4 regions of the Marinomonas sp. ABL3_031 genome follow, and region 1 is predicted to be linked to each of the others. Evidence: predicted binding sites of a transcription regulator. Region 1 holds the regulator's gene; each other region holds the start of a gene.
The links. Region 1 encodes sigma-54, which starts transcription at its own class of promoters, with help from an activator protein. Its sites were predicted from a motif close to TGGCACNNNNNTTGCTNT; they were not measured.
Positions count from the first base shown of each region.

Region 2: a site for sigma-54 is predicted at 1,864-1,881, ahead of glnA (glutamate--ammonia ligase). Genes of this name have one in related genera too.
Region 3: a site for sigma-54 is predicted at 1,883-1,900, ahead of codB (cytosine permease). Genes of this name have one in related genera too.
Region 4: a site for sigma-54 is predicted at 1,341-1,358, ahead of ACXAH2_RS15695 (putative urea ABC transporter substrate-binding protein). Genes of this name have one in related genera too.

Region 1 is NZ_JBSWYU010000003.1:193,247-196,462, forward strand. It holds gene lptA (lipopolysaccharide transport periplasmic protein LptA) at 1-104, shown strand, start outside; gene lptB (LPS export ABC transporter ATP-binding protein) at 108-833, shown strand; gene ACXAH2_RS05370 (RNA polymerase factor sigma-54) at 909-2,393, shown strand; gene ptsN (PTS IIA-like nitrogen regulatory protein PtsN) at 2,409-2,858, shown strand; gene ACXAH2_RS05380 (HPr family phosphocarrier protein) at 2,871-3,140, shown strand; gene mgtE (magnesium transporter) at 3,146-3,216, shown strand, end outside.
Region 2 is NZ_JBSWYU010000001.1:310,805-314,020, reverse strand. It holds gene thiI (tRNA uracil 4-sulfurtransferase ThiI) at 177-1,628, opposite strand; gene glnA (glutamate--ammonia ligase) at 1,964-3,216, shown strand, end outside.
Region 3 is NZ_JBSWYU010000008.1:62,090-65,305, forward strand. It holds gene katG (catalase/peroxidase HPI) at 1-1,570, opposite strand, end outside; gene codB (cytosine permease) at 1,944-3,200, shown strand; gene ACXAH2_RS10365 (PucR family transcriptional regulator) at 3,197-3,216, shown strand, end outside.
Region 4 is NZ_JBSWYU010000016.1:57,895-61,110, forward strand. It holds gene ACXAH2_RS15695 (putative urea ABC transporter substrate-binding protein) at 68-1,120, opposite strand; guanidine-I (ykkC/yxkD leader) riboswitch at 1,183-1,292, opposite strand; gene smrA (DNA endonuclease SmrA) at 1,693-2,268, shown strand; gene ACXAH2_RS15705 (insulinase family protein) at 2,418-3,216, shown strand, end outside.

The sequences.
Region 1 (3,216 bases):
ACTATATTCTCTATAGGATCGATGACGGCACATTCAGTGCCGAGAAAAAAGATTCCGGTCGCGTATCAATGACCCTACAACCACAAACAGGCAAGGCAAACTAACCCATGGCTCGACTGGAAGCAAAACATCTGGCTAAAAGCTACAAAAAGCGCCCTGTTGTGAAAGACGTCTCCGTTGCTGTTGAATCGGGGCAAGCCGTAGGTTTGCTGGGCCCAAATGGTGCGGGCAAAACCACGTGTTTTTATATGATAGTCGGTATGGTTGCCAATGATGCCGGGGGGATTTTTATTGACGACCAAGACATTACTCAAGATGCTATGCATGTACGCGCCCAAAAAGGCGTGGGATATTTACCGCAAGAGGCCTCCATTTTCAGAAAAATGTCCGTTGAAGATAATATTTCAGCCATTTTAGAAACCCGTAAAGAACTGTCTAAAACTGAGCAGAAGGAACGTCTAGAATCATTACTGGAAGAATTCAACATCACTCACATTCGTAAAAATTTAGGCATGGCCCTGTCTGGTGGCGAGCGTCGCAGAGTCGAAATTGCACGTGCTTTGGCAATGAATCCTAAATTCATTTTATTAGACGAGCCTTTTGCAGGGGTTGATCCGATTTCTGTAGGCGATATAAAGCTGATTATTAAGCATTTACAAGACAACGGCATTGGCGTTTTAATTACCGACCATAATGTAAGAGAAACGCTGGATATTTGTGACAAAGCTTACATTGTGGGCAATGGTTATATCATAGCTTCTGGTGATGCCAGTGAAGTCATTAACAATGAACAAGTAAAAAAAGTCTATTTAGGCGACGACTTCCGCCTGTAACCCCTTATCATTATTGTAGAAAGGGAGTAATATGCATAACTCGTTCCAATTTATTAAATCAGACAGAGTTGCTCCATGAAGCAGTCTTTACAGCTAAAGCTCGGTCAACAATTAACCATGACCCCGCAGTTGCAACAAGCCATTCGTTTGCTGCAACTTTCGACATTGGATTTAAAACAAGAGATTCATGAATTCCTTGAATCCAATCCTTTGCTGGAATTAGATGACGACGAATTAACTGCCATCGACTTACCTGCTAGCATTGAATCTAAAGTCGAAAACGATACAAGCAAAGAAAAGGCAAACAGTGAGTCAGCCGAAGAAGCCCGATTAGAATCAGAATGGACGGAAAGTATCCCTGAAGAGCTTTCAATTGATAGCAACTGGGATGATACCTACCAAAGCTCAGCCGCCGTAAGCGATGCGACTAGCTTCGATAATGAAATGGACTTTGAAAGTCGTAATGCTCCAGCAGAGAGCATTCAAGACCATTTAATTTGGCAACTCAACCTAACCCACATGTCAGACCGTGATTTGGAGATTGCTTACGCGATTGTTGATTGCGTTCAGCCTGACGGTTATCTGAGCATGTCATTAGAAGACATTCTAGAATCTCTTACAAGTGATCTAGAAGAACTTGAATTGGATGAAATTCAAGCCGTACAACACAGACTGCAACGCTTTGACCCTGTGGGTGTATGCTCAATTGATTTACGCGATTGTCTGCTGGTGCAATTAGAAGCATTTCAAGACCACCCTCTATTCAAAAGCACACAAAACCTGATCAGTCATTATTTAAATCTGCTAGGCAGTCGAGACTTCGTGCAGTTAAGCCGCAAAACCAAGCTTAAAGACGAAGCGCTTAAAGAAGTTATTCATCTTATTCAGCAACTTAACCCGCGTCCAGGTTCGGCCATTGATGAAGACGATACGGATTATGTCATACCAGATGTGTCAGTCAAAAAGCGTAACGGCATTTGGCAAGTCGAATTGAATAATGATGCTTTACCACCGATCAAGATTAACGAAACCTATTCCGCCATGGCTAACACAGCCTCTACTGCAGAAGATGTAAGCTACATCAAAAATTCATTACAAGAAGCCAAATGGTTCATGAAGAGTTTACAAAGTCGTAATGAAACTCTGTTAAAAGTAGCCAGTTGTATTGTGAGTCGCCAGATTGCTTTTTTCGAACTCGGCGAAGAAGCCATGAAACCTATGGTATTACACGATGTTGCAGAAGAAGTAGGCATGCATGAATCCACTATTTCTCGTGTCACTACGCAAAAATACATGCATACACCAAAAGGCATTTTTGAATTGAAATACTTCTTTTCAAGCCATGTTAATACTGCATCAGGCGGTGAATGTTCTTCGACCGCCATACGCGCTATGATTAAAAAATTGGTGGCTGATGAACCTGCTAAGAAACCACTTAGTGATAATAAACTGGCAACCATCTTGGCAGATCAAGGCATTCAAGTAGCAAGACGTACCGTTGCCAAATATCGTGAGGCGATGAATATTCCGCCTTCCAATGAACGAAAAAGATTGATTTAACAGGTATTAAGTATCATGCCATTAAATTCACTACTAAAAGCCGATCTTGTGCTTGCTAAACAAGACATTGTTAGCAAAAAACGTGTTCTTGAAAGTTTGGCGGAGATCACTTCTAACCGTCTACATTGTGATAATGAAGCTGTCTATGACGCCTTGTTGGCACGTGAGAAATTAGGTAGTACCGGTATAGGAAATGGCATTGCCATTCCACATTGTCGTCTTGAATCTGCCAATCATACAGCCGTTGTTATTATGTCCCTACAAAGTCCTATTGATTTTGACTCTGTCGACAAACAGCCTGTTGACTTGATCTTCGCCTTAATTGTACCGCCTCACGAATGCGATCAACACTTATCGACTTTAGCGCAAATTGCAGAATTAGCGCAGTCACCAGACGCACTAGCAAAACTTCGCAACGCACAAACTAATAAAGAGTTGTACACTAGCTTTGAATCTTTAATATAAGGATGAAACAGCATGCAGGAAGAATCCATCACTATTATCAACAAGCTTGGACTGCATGCCCGTGCTGCAGGCAAGCTGGTTGAAACCACATCACGTTTCTCATGTGATATTACCATTGAGAAGGATGGCCGTAATGTTGACGGCAAAAGCATCATGGCAATGATGATGCTCGCTGCTGGCAAAGGTACTGAAATCACCGTTAAAACCAATGGAGAAGATGAGGAAGAAGCGATTAAAGCCGTCTTGGCTTTGATTAATGATCGTTTTGGTGAAGACGAGTAGTTTTGATGCCAGAAAAAACGTTAAGCCATCTGCAGACAGTTAGTGAGTCCCTTGAGTCTGGGGCCACTATGCAGGC
Region 2 (3,216 bases), on a different contig from region 1:
AAAATTTGCGCTAGCCAACACACCACAGTGCTCTACGTGAACCATCATGCCGAAGACAAAATTAACGGCATAGAAAATTACCTCACCCTGCAAAAGAATCACTAGATCCAGCGCAACAAAAAAGCCAACTTGAGGAGTTGGCTTCTACTTCATACAGAGCTTTACCTAAAACAAGGTTAAGGCAGGTAAATGCCTACGTTGTTATAGCCTTTTCCTAATAGGTAAGACGCATGGATTCGGCTCATTACGCCTTTACCACAATAAAGTAAGTGTGTGGTTTCCGCTGGCATGTCGGCCCAGCCAGATTCCAGCGCAAAGAAAGGAATGGCTTTAACCGGGCGGCCACTCACTTTAAGCGGTTTTCTCTCTGCTTCGTCCGGATGGCGAATGTCTATGATGATTTCGTCACCCACCGGCATACGCACAACAGGCACTTCACCTTGATATTGTTTCTCAACATCGTCCATCACATTTTGGATCGACATCACTCTGGCATCTTCAATGGCCTTTTCTAACACAGCAAAGTCAAATTTGGCTTCTTCGCGTTCAATACGATGCATTTTGGCGCGCGTGGTCGGCTTCACAGAAATCACCCCACAAAATTCTGGCATGCTAGCAGCGAATGGTGCCGTACCTATGTCAATGGCTTTATCAATGATTTCTTGTTTGTTGGTGGTCATCAAGGGGCGAATAACAAGCTCATCTGTCACCTGATCAATCACTTTTAAATTAACCAGGGTTTGACTGGAAACCTGTGCAATACTTTCCCCTGTCACCAAGGCTTTTGCGCCAACACCTTCCATTACTTGCGAAGCCGCTCTTAACATCATTCGCTTCAGAATAACGCCCATTTCAGAATTGCCGACTTTAGTCAGTATTTCACCCACCACTGCTTCAAATGGAATGGTGATGAACTTCACATTCAAAGCCGAGCCGTATTTTTCCCAGATAAAATTCGACACTTGCTTCACGCCAATTTCATGAGCATCGCCGCCCAAATTAAAGAAACAAAAATGCGTTTTTAAGCCACGACTCATAGCCAAGTATGAACTTACGGTTGAATCATAACCACCTGAAATTAAAGACAATACAGAATCCTGCGAACCTAATGGATAACCGCCAAGCCCTTCAACGCGTTGCTCAATCAACCAGACTCTATCGTCACGAATATCAATCGGTACAAGCACATCAGGGTTCTTTAAGCGCACCGCTTGAGCACCACTTTTGGCTTTCAAACAACCACCGATATAACGTTCTGCTTCCACGGATGAAAACTCGTGTTGACCAACACGTTTAACACGTACGGCAAAAACAGCGTCTTGTAAAACATCCCCATAAGAAGCCAACGCTTCGTCAACAATGACATCAAGAGAAGTCAGTGGAAACTCACGTACGTATTGAAAATGCGCGATACCGGCAACATGAGAAAGAGTATCGGTAAAATCGTCTCTTAGCTCATCTTTATCGGATAAAACCTCAATGAAATCCCAGTTACCTGCTACTACAACGTCTGCATCATGTTTCTTTAACACCAGCTTAAGATTATGACGAAGTTGCTTAATAAAAGCTTTTCGTACAGGACGGCTTTTAATGGTGATTTCGGGGAAGAACTTAACAATAAATTTCATAAAAAGTGTGCGTTTCGTAGTTAGCTGGTTAAAAAGAGAGCGCATTATAAAGAAAAGCATCCAGATACGAAAATTTAATATTTGCACCAAAATAAAACGAAAGAAAAAATATAGATCAAATTTGGTGCGTTTTGTTGTTTTTGTGTGTTTTTATGGGTCACACTTCTGTGCATATTTTTTATACAGATTATTTATCTTTATGTTTTTTATGGCTTTTTTTGACCGCACAAACTTCTGGCATAGGTTGTGCTTTATATTGGAGAAATTGTGCTTTGCTTTGAAGCACTATCAAACGAAAAGCTATGAAAGCTTTAAACTACGACTGGAGAAAAACTATGTCAAACAAGACCCTTGCCTTGATCGCCGAGCATGACGCGAAGTGGGTTGACCTTCGTTTTACTGACTTTAAAGGTAAAGAGCAACACGTATCTATTCCAGCATCTTCTGTAGATGAAGAGTTTTTTGAAAATGGTCAGATGTTTGATGGTTCTTCCATCGCTGGCTGGAAAGGCATTAACGAATCAGACATGATCATGATGCCACAAGATGATACCGCTTTGATTGATCCTTTCACTGAAGAGCCAACCGTTATCATCCGCTGTAACATCATCGAGCCTTCTACAATGCAGGGTTACGACCGCGATCCTCGTTCTGTTGCCCTACGTGCAGAAGAATACCTAAAATCGACTGGTTTGGGTGATACCGCTTTCTTCGGCCCTGAGCCAGAATTCTTTGTCTTTGATGATGTTCGCTGGAAAGCAGACATGTCTGGTTGTTCTGTTGAAATCAACGCTGAAGAAGCCGCTTGGTCATCTGGCAAAAAAATTGAAGGTGGCAACATGGGTCACCGTCCTCGCGTTAAAGGCGGTTACTTCCCAGTACCACCAGTTGATTCGCATCACGACCTACGCTCTGCAATGTGTGGTGCAATGGAAACAATGGGCCTTGAAGTGGAAGTTCATCACCACGAAGTAGCGACAGCGGGTCAGAACGAAATCGGTGTTAAATTCAATACCCTAGTGAAAAAAGCCGACGAAGTACAAGTATTGAAATACTGCGTACACAACGTCGCTCACGCTTTCGGTAAAACAGCGACTTTCATGCCTAAACCAATCGTAGGTGATAATGGTTCTGGTATGCACGTGCACCAATCTTTCTGGAAAGACGGTGTAAACCAATTCTCTGGTGATCAGTACGCTGGTCTATCTGAAACAGCTTTGTTCTACATTGGTGGTATCATCAAGCACGCTAAAGCAATCAACGCCTTCGCGAACGCTTCTACCAACTCATACAAGCGTCTTGTTCCAGGTTTCGAAGCGCCTGTAATGTTGGCTTACTCAGCTCGTAACCGTTCTGCTTCTATCCGTATTCCATATGTTGCCAGCCCGAAAGCAAAACGTATCGAAGCACGTTTCCCTGATCCAACCGCTAACCCATACCTAGCTTTCGCAGCTATGTTGATGGCTGGCCTTGACGGTATCAAAAACAAAATTCACCCTGGCGATGCTGCTGACAAAGATCTTTACGATCTTCCTGCTGAAGAAGCTGCTGCCATCCCAACGGTTGCTGGTAGCCTAGAAGAAGCCCT
Region 3 (3,216 bases), on a different contig from region 1:
TCACTTGGTTGAATTCCGCTTGTATGGCTTCTAATTCTCCTAACACAAGTGCCAATTTAGCAGGTTCATTAACCGCCCAATCTTTTTGCGGTGCCAGACGGATACGAGCGCCATTTGCACCACCACGCATGTCAGAACCACGGTAAGTAGACGCCGATGCCCAAGCTGTTGATACCATTTGTGCAACCGATAGACCGCTTTGAGAAATCTTTTCCTTTAAAGAAGCAATATCGTTTTGATCTATGACAGAATGCGTACTTTTTTCGATAGGATCTTGCCAAATCAATTCCTCACTTGGCACCAAAGGTCCTAGGTAACGCTCAATCGGCCCCATATCACGGTGAGTTAACTTAAACCAAGCACGGGCAAAAGCATCCGCTAACTGATCTGGGTTCTCGTAGAAGCGTTGCGAAATTTCTGCGTAGACAGGATCTACTTTTAGTGCCATGTCAGCGGTCGACATCATAGGCGCATGACGTTTTGTTGCATCATGTGCATCGGGCACAGCATCGGCTAGAGCGCCACCTTTTGGTGTCCATTGCGTCGCCCCTGCTGGGCTAGTGGTTAGCTCCCACTCATTGTTCAACAAGGTGTCAAAATAACCGTTGTCCCATTGAATAGGATTCGGCGTCCAAGCCCCTTCCAATCCACTGGAAATGGTATCGATACCATGACCACTGCCCTGACTGTTGCGCCAGCCAAAACCTTGTTCGGCAATGTCTGCCGCTTCTGGATCTGGACCAACTTGAGCCGCATCACCGGCACCATGAGTTTTACCAAAAGTGTGACCACCAGCAACCAAAGCAACGGTTTCTTCATCATTCATCGCCATGCGTTCAAAAGTGTCACGAATATCAAATGCCGACGCCAAAGGATCAGGTTTGCCATTTGGCCCTTCAGGGTTAACGTAAATTAAGCCCATTTGCACCGCCGCCAAAGGGTTTTCCAGATCACGCTCACCTGAATAACGTTCGTCATCCAACCAAGTGGTTTCCGTTCCCCAGTAAATATCGTCTTCTGGCTCCCATACATCCACACGGCCACCTGCAAAGCCAAAGGTTTTAAAGCCCATGGATTCCAACGCGCAATTACCTGCAAGAATCATTAAGTCTGCCCAAGAAATCTTGCGACCGTATTTTTGTTTAATTGGCCATAAAAGACGACGAGCTTTATCTAGGTTAACGTTATCTGGCCAGCTGTTAAGTGGTGCGAAACGTTGGGTACCTGACGTAGCGCCACCACGGCCATCAGCAGTTCGGTAAGTACCGGCACTGTGCCAAGCCATACGAATAAAGAAAGGACCATAGTGTCCGTAATCTGCTGGCCACCATTCTTGAGAATCTGTCATCAAGGCATACAGATCTTGTCGTACTGCTTCAAGGTCCAGGCTAATAAAGGCCTCAGCATAGTTAAAATCGCTCCCCATTGGGTTCGATTCTTTGGTGTGTTGGTGCAGAATGTTAAGATTCAACTGATTTGGCCACCAATCTTTGTTACTGGTACCACGTCCTGCTGTTTGCGTTGCCATTCCAGCCCCATGGTGAAATGGGCATTTGCTTTCATTAGACATAACCTTCTCCTACTTTTTTGTTTTCCCAAGTTGCTGACCACTCAGGACTGCTGCTAACAAATGGATGTAATCGGCTTTCCTCACATCATTAGGACATTTATAAAACTATCGAAAAATACTTTCCAATAAATAAAAACTAATTACGCAATAGTTATGCACCAATCTGAGTGATAAATCAGTGCACTGAAAAAGCGTATTTGTTCACGACAATAAGAGCAAGATAGAAGAAAGTTGTCTAGTTTGCCTAAGATGATTGAACATTTATTGGTTATATTGCCAAAAATCTTTCGATCTTCTCTTCATCTAAAAAACTGGTTCATAAGTTGCTTATCACTAATGTGTAAGTATCCATAAGATGCATTAGGAGAGTGTAATGAATCAATCTGATTATCCGTTATCTGAAGTTCCACAAAGTGCACGTCGAGGCTTATTGCCTATGGCGTTTGTGTTGCTGGGTTTTACCTTTTTCACTGCCACCATGTGGGCTGGAGGAACCTTAGGTAAAGCCTTTTCTTTCTCTGAACTCTTGTGGGTGATTTTACTAGGCAATTTCTTACTTGGCGCTTACGCCTCTGTGCTTGCTTATATTGCCTTTAAAAGCGGATTAAACAGCGTGCTGATGGGACGTTATTGTTTTGGTGAAATTGGCAGTAAATTATCGGACTTCGTATTGGGCTTCACTCAAATAGGTTGGTACGCTTGGGGAACTGCCACTCTGGCCATTGTGCTTGTGAAAGTCACTGGTATTACCGAAAGCTGGCAAACCCCTTTGATGATCCTATTTGGTATGGCCTTTTGTATTACCGCTATGATAGGTTTCAAAGGCATGGACATCTTGTCACGATTTGCTGTGCCGCTGATGCTGATCTTTATTTTAATCAGTCTTTATACCGGCTTAGTAGATGTGGGCGGTATGGCAGGTTTACTCAATATTGAAACCACAGAGAGCCTGAGTTTCACTGCTGCGGTGACCATAGTAATTGGCACTTTCATCAGTGGCGGCACGCAAGCGACTAATTGGAGTCGTTTTGCCAGCAGCGGTAAGGTTGCCATTATCGCCACCATGGCGGCCTTTTTCATTGGTAATGGACTTATGGTGCTTACTGGCGCATTGGGCACGCTAATCTATCAACAAGCTGATATTGTGGATGTCATGTTAGCGCAAGGCTTTTTGGTACTGGCGGTGTTAATGTTGTTCATGAATATCTGGACCACACAAGACAACACCATTTACAACTTTGCCGTGGCTGGCTGTAATTTGTTGCGTACTGATAAACGCCGAACGGTCACGGTCGTCGGCGCAGCCATTGGTACCCTACTTGCCGTTTTCGGTATGTACAACTTCTTGATTCCCTTTTTAATCTTACTCGGTACTTTTATCCCACCTATTGGTGGCATTATCATGGCGGATTTCTGGATTCGCTATAAGGGTCAATACCCAAGTCTTGCTGGCAGTCATTTACCCGCCTTCCATTGGCCTGGCTTAGTGGCTTATGCTATCGCCTCGGCGGCGGCTTATACTTCACCAGTATTGCCGCCTATTGTGGGGGTGGTCACTGCCGTCCTAGTCTATGCTGTACTCTCTATGATTACACAAAATCAATCAAAGGCGGCCATTAAGCATTCATGAGCATCAGTTGTGCCGA
Region 4 (3,216 bases), on a different contig from region 1:
TAATGCCTTTCAGCAAATGGCCTAAAATAACGCGCTTCGTCTTATGACAAAGCGCGTTGATAACAGACTATAGTTTTCCGTCGGCAGCCATTTGCATGTAGGTATTATCGAAACGCAGTTTGATGTTATTAGTATCACCATAGGTGCCAGCTGGCATTTCGATACCAACAATATCTGCGCTTGGCGCGCCTTCACCTAAAAGACCGTGTTCGAATGAGAATTCCGCTACATGTTTCATGGTTTCAACCAATTTAGGGCTGTTGACCAATTCCAATGCTGCTGCTGGTGTGTAATACATGTGGGTTTTCGCCAACTGAGCGTCGTAACCCGCTAAATCGGTTTCGGCGGCTTCGGCCATGATAGTACGAGCTTCTTTGGCGCTGTCGCTGTTGCCAGACATGGTTGACATAATTTCAAACCAAGCACCTGTTAGTGCTTTACCCAATGCTGGATTGGCTTTTAGTGTTTCTGTATTGACGATCAAACCATCAATGATTTCACCTGGGATTTGCGATGAATTGAAAACGTCATAAGTGTTTGGCATGGATAGAATTTCGCTAGCCAAAGGGTTCCAAGTCACCGTTGCAGACACATCTCCTGTGCCGAAAACAGAGACTAGGTCTGCGTCGGAAGTATTAACAACTTTAACGTCTTTTTCGCTCATGCCGACGGTTTCTAAACCACGAGCTAACAGATAGTGCGATACACTGTATTCCACTAAGTTGACATCTTGGCCTTTGATGTCTGCTAGCTTGTCTTCACCATAAAGTATGATAGCGTCATTGCCGTTTGAGTAATCGCCAGCGATTAACACTGTGCTATCAACTCCACCAACGGCAGGAATGGTCAAGGCGTCCATTTGAGCCATGGTACAAGCATCAAATTGACCCGCTGTGTATTGGTTCATGGATTCAACGTAATCGTTGATTTGTACCACATCAATATTGATGTCGTATTTGTCTGCCCATTTGTCAATGATGCCAGATTGCTCCGCGTAAGCCCAAGGCATCCAGCCTGCATAAATGGACCAGCAGACTTTGAAATCTTCTTTAGCGAAGGTTTGGGAGGAAGCGAGTAAAGCAAACAGTAAAGCAGGTACTTTATTCTTTGAGAATTTCATAGGGAGTCACCTTTTCAGTTTGTTAGTTACACATGGAGTACCCTTGGCAAAATCGCCATGTGGTCTCCCGGGCTTTTATCCCGCCGTGTAACCTTGAAACATCAAGGTCGAAAGCTCTCGGACCAGTCATATCAACCAATAAATTGATATCGGAACCCTAGCTCTCTATTTTGGTTAAATTGTCATGTTCGACTTTCCAAGGGTACGAACAAAAATAAATAAAGCATTTATTGTGCCAAGTGCAAAAGTCTATTTTTTCTACTGGATTAGAAGAAGTTTTACGAAGTTTTTCATTTTTTAGGGTGTTTTTGGTGCATTTCAGGTGAGTAGGCGATTTTATAGTGCAAAGTTTAGCTGATGCAAAGCAAAATTAGTTGTCGCTTGTTTATGCTGTTATAATGACTTTTATATAAAAGCGTGTCTTATTAATTGCAATGAGCAGTAAGTAACGCTGTGGCGAGCGCAGCGGTGAAAGCAAGCACAAACGAATTGTACTGGCTCCTAAGGGAGCCTTTTGTCTATTTGGCGGTCAGAGATAAGACACTATGGTACGTTTTTGAGGTAGGTCGTTTATGGCTGAGGATGAAGATTTCTCTTTATTTGCCGAGGAAGTGAAAGGCATTCGTCCGTTGCAAAAAACCGAAGTGTATTTGGGAAAAAAGCAGGGCGAAGCGGATTTCGTTGCTCGTCAAAAAGCAGCATTAGAAGCCAAGCAAGAAGACAAGAATCATTTGTCGAAAGATTATGTTGAGCGGGTTGATCCGAATGACATGTTGGAATACAAGCGTTCTGGTGTACAGGATGGCGTTTTTAAACGTCTGCGTCAGGGTAAGTATGGTGTGGAGTCGCGTTTGGACTTACATCGTCGTACGGTAGAAGAGGCGCGTCGAGATGTCTTTCAATTTGCCAAAGATTGTGTTCATCACGATGTGCGAGTTGGCATCATAGTGCATGGTAAGGGTGAGCGAACACCTGAAAATCAAGCCACGTTAAAGAGTTACATCAATAAGTGGCTCCGTGATATGGACGAGGTAATGGCCTTTCACAGCGCGCAACGTCATCATGGCGGATTGGGGGCTGTGTATGTGTTGTTTAAAAAGAGTGAAAAAGCCCGTTTAGAAAACTGGGAAAGACATCAAAAGCGTTAAGATCAGCAATCTGTTCACCATGCTGACAGCTTATTTGGTGAAGTAAATGCAGGTTTTTGATATAATTTCGCGACGTTGAAAGCGTCTTCTTTTGACGTTTTGGTAATTGTTTTATGAGTCATCGTATTCTAATTCTATCGAGGTAGAGAATGACAGATCGCATCGCGCATCATGCTGCGTTTCGTTTTATTCGCAGTGAGTTTATTGACGCTCTGAACGCCAGTGTTCAGGAGTTCGAGCATAAGGTTACTGGCGCAAAGCACTTTCATATCGCATCGGAAAATGATGAGAATGTTTTTTTGGTGGGGTTAAAAACTGTACCAACCGATTCTTGCGGTGTTGCACATATTTTGGAACATACGGTTTTATGTGGTTCTGAACGATTTCCGGTGCGTGATCCTTTCTTCATGATGATTCGTCGTTCTTTGAATACTTTCATGAATGCTTTTACCTCGTCTGATTGGACGGCTTATCCGTTCGCCAGTAAGAACAAGAAAGATTTCCATAACCTGTTAGACGTTTATCTGGATGCGGTGTTCTTTTCTCGTCTGGACGAATTGGATTTCTCACAAGAAGGTCATCGTTTGGAGTTCGCTGAACCGGCTAACCCTGAATCGGATTTGACCTTCAAGGGTGTGGTGTTCAATGAAATGAAAGGCGCCATGAGCTCAACTACGTCTGTGTTGTGGCAAACCCTAACAAAGTACTTGTTCCCGAACAACACTTACCACTTTAACTCTGGTGGTGAACCGACTGATATTCCAGATTTGTCTTATGAAGACCTATTGGCCTTCTATCGTACTCATTACCATCCTTCCAATGCGGTATTCATGACTTTTGGTGATATTCCAGCCGAGACTTTGCAAGAGACATTTGAAAGCAAAGTATTAAGTCGCTTTGAGTGTCTTGAAACAAAAGTTAGCGTGCCAAATGCCAAGCGTTACTTTT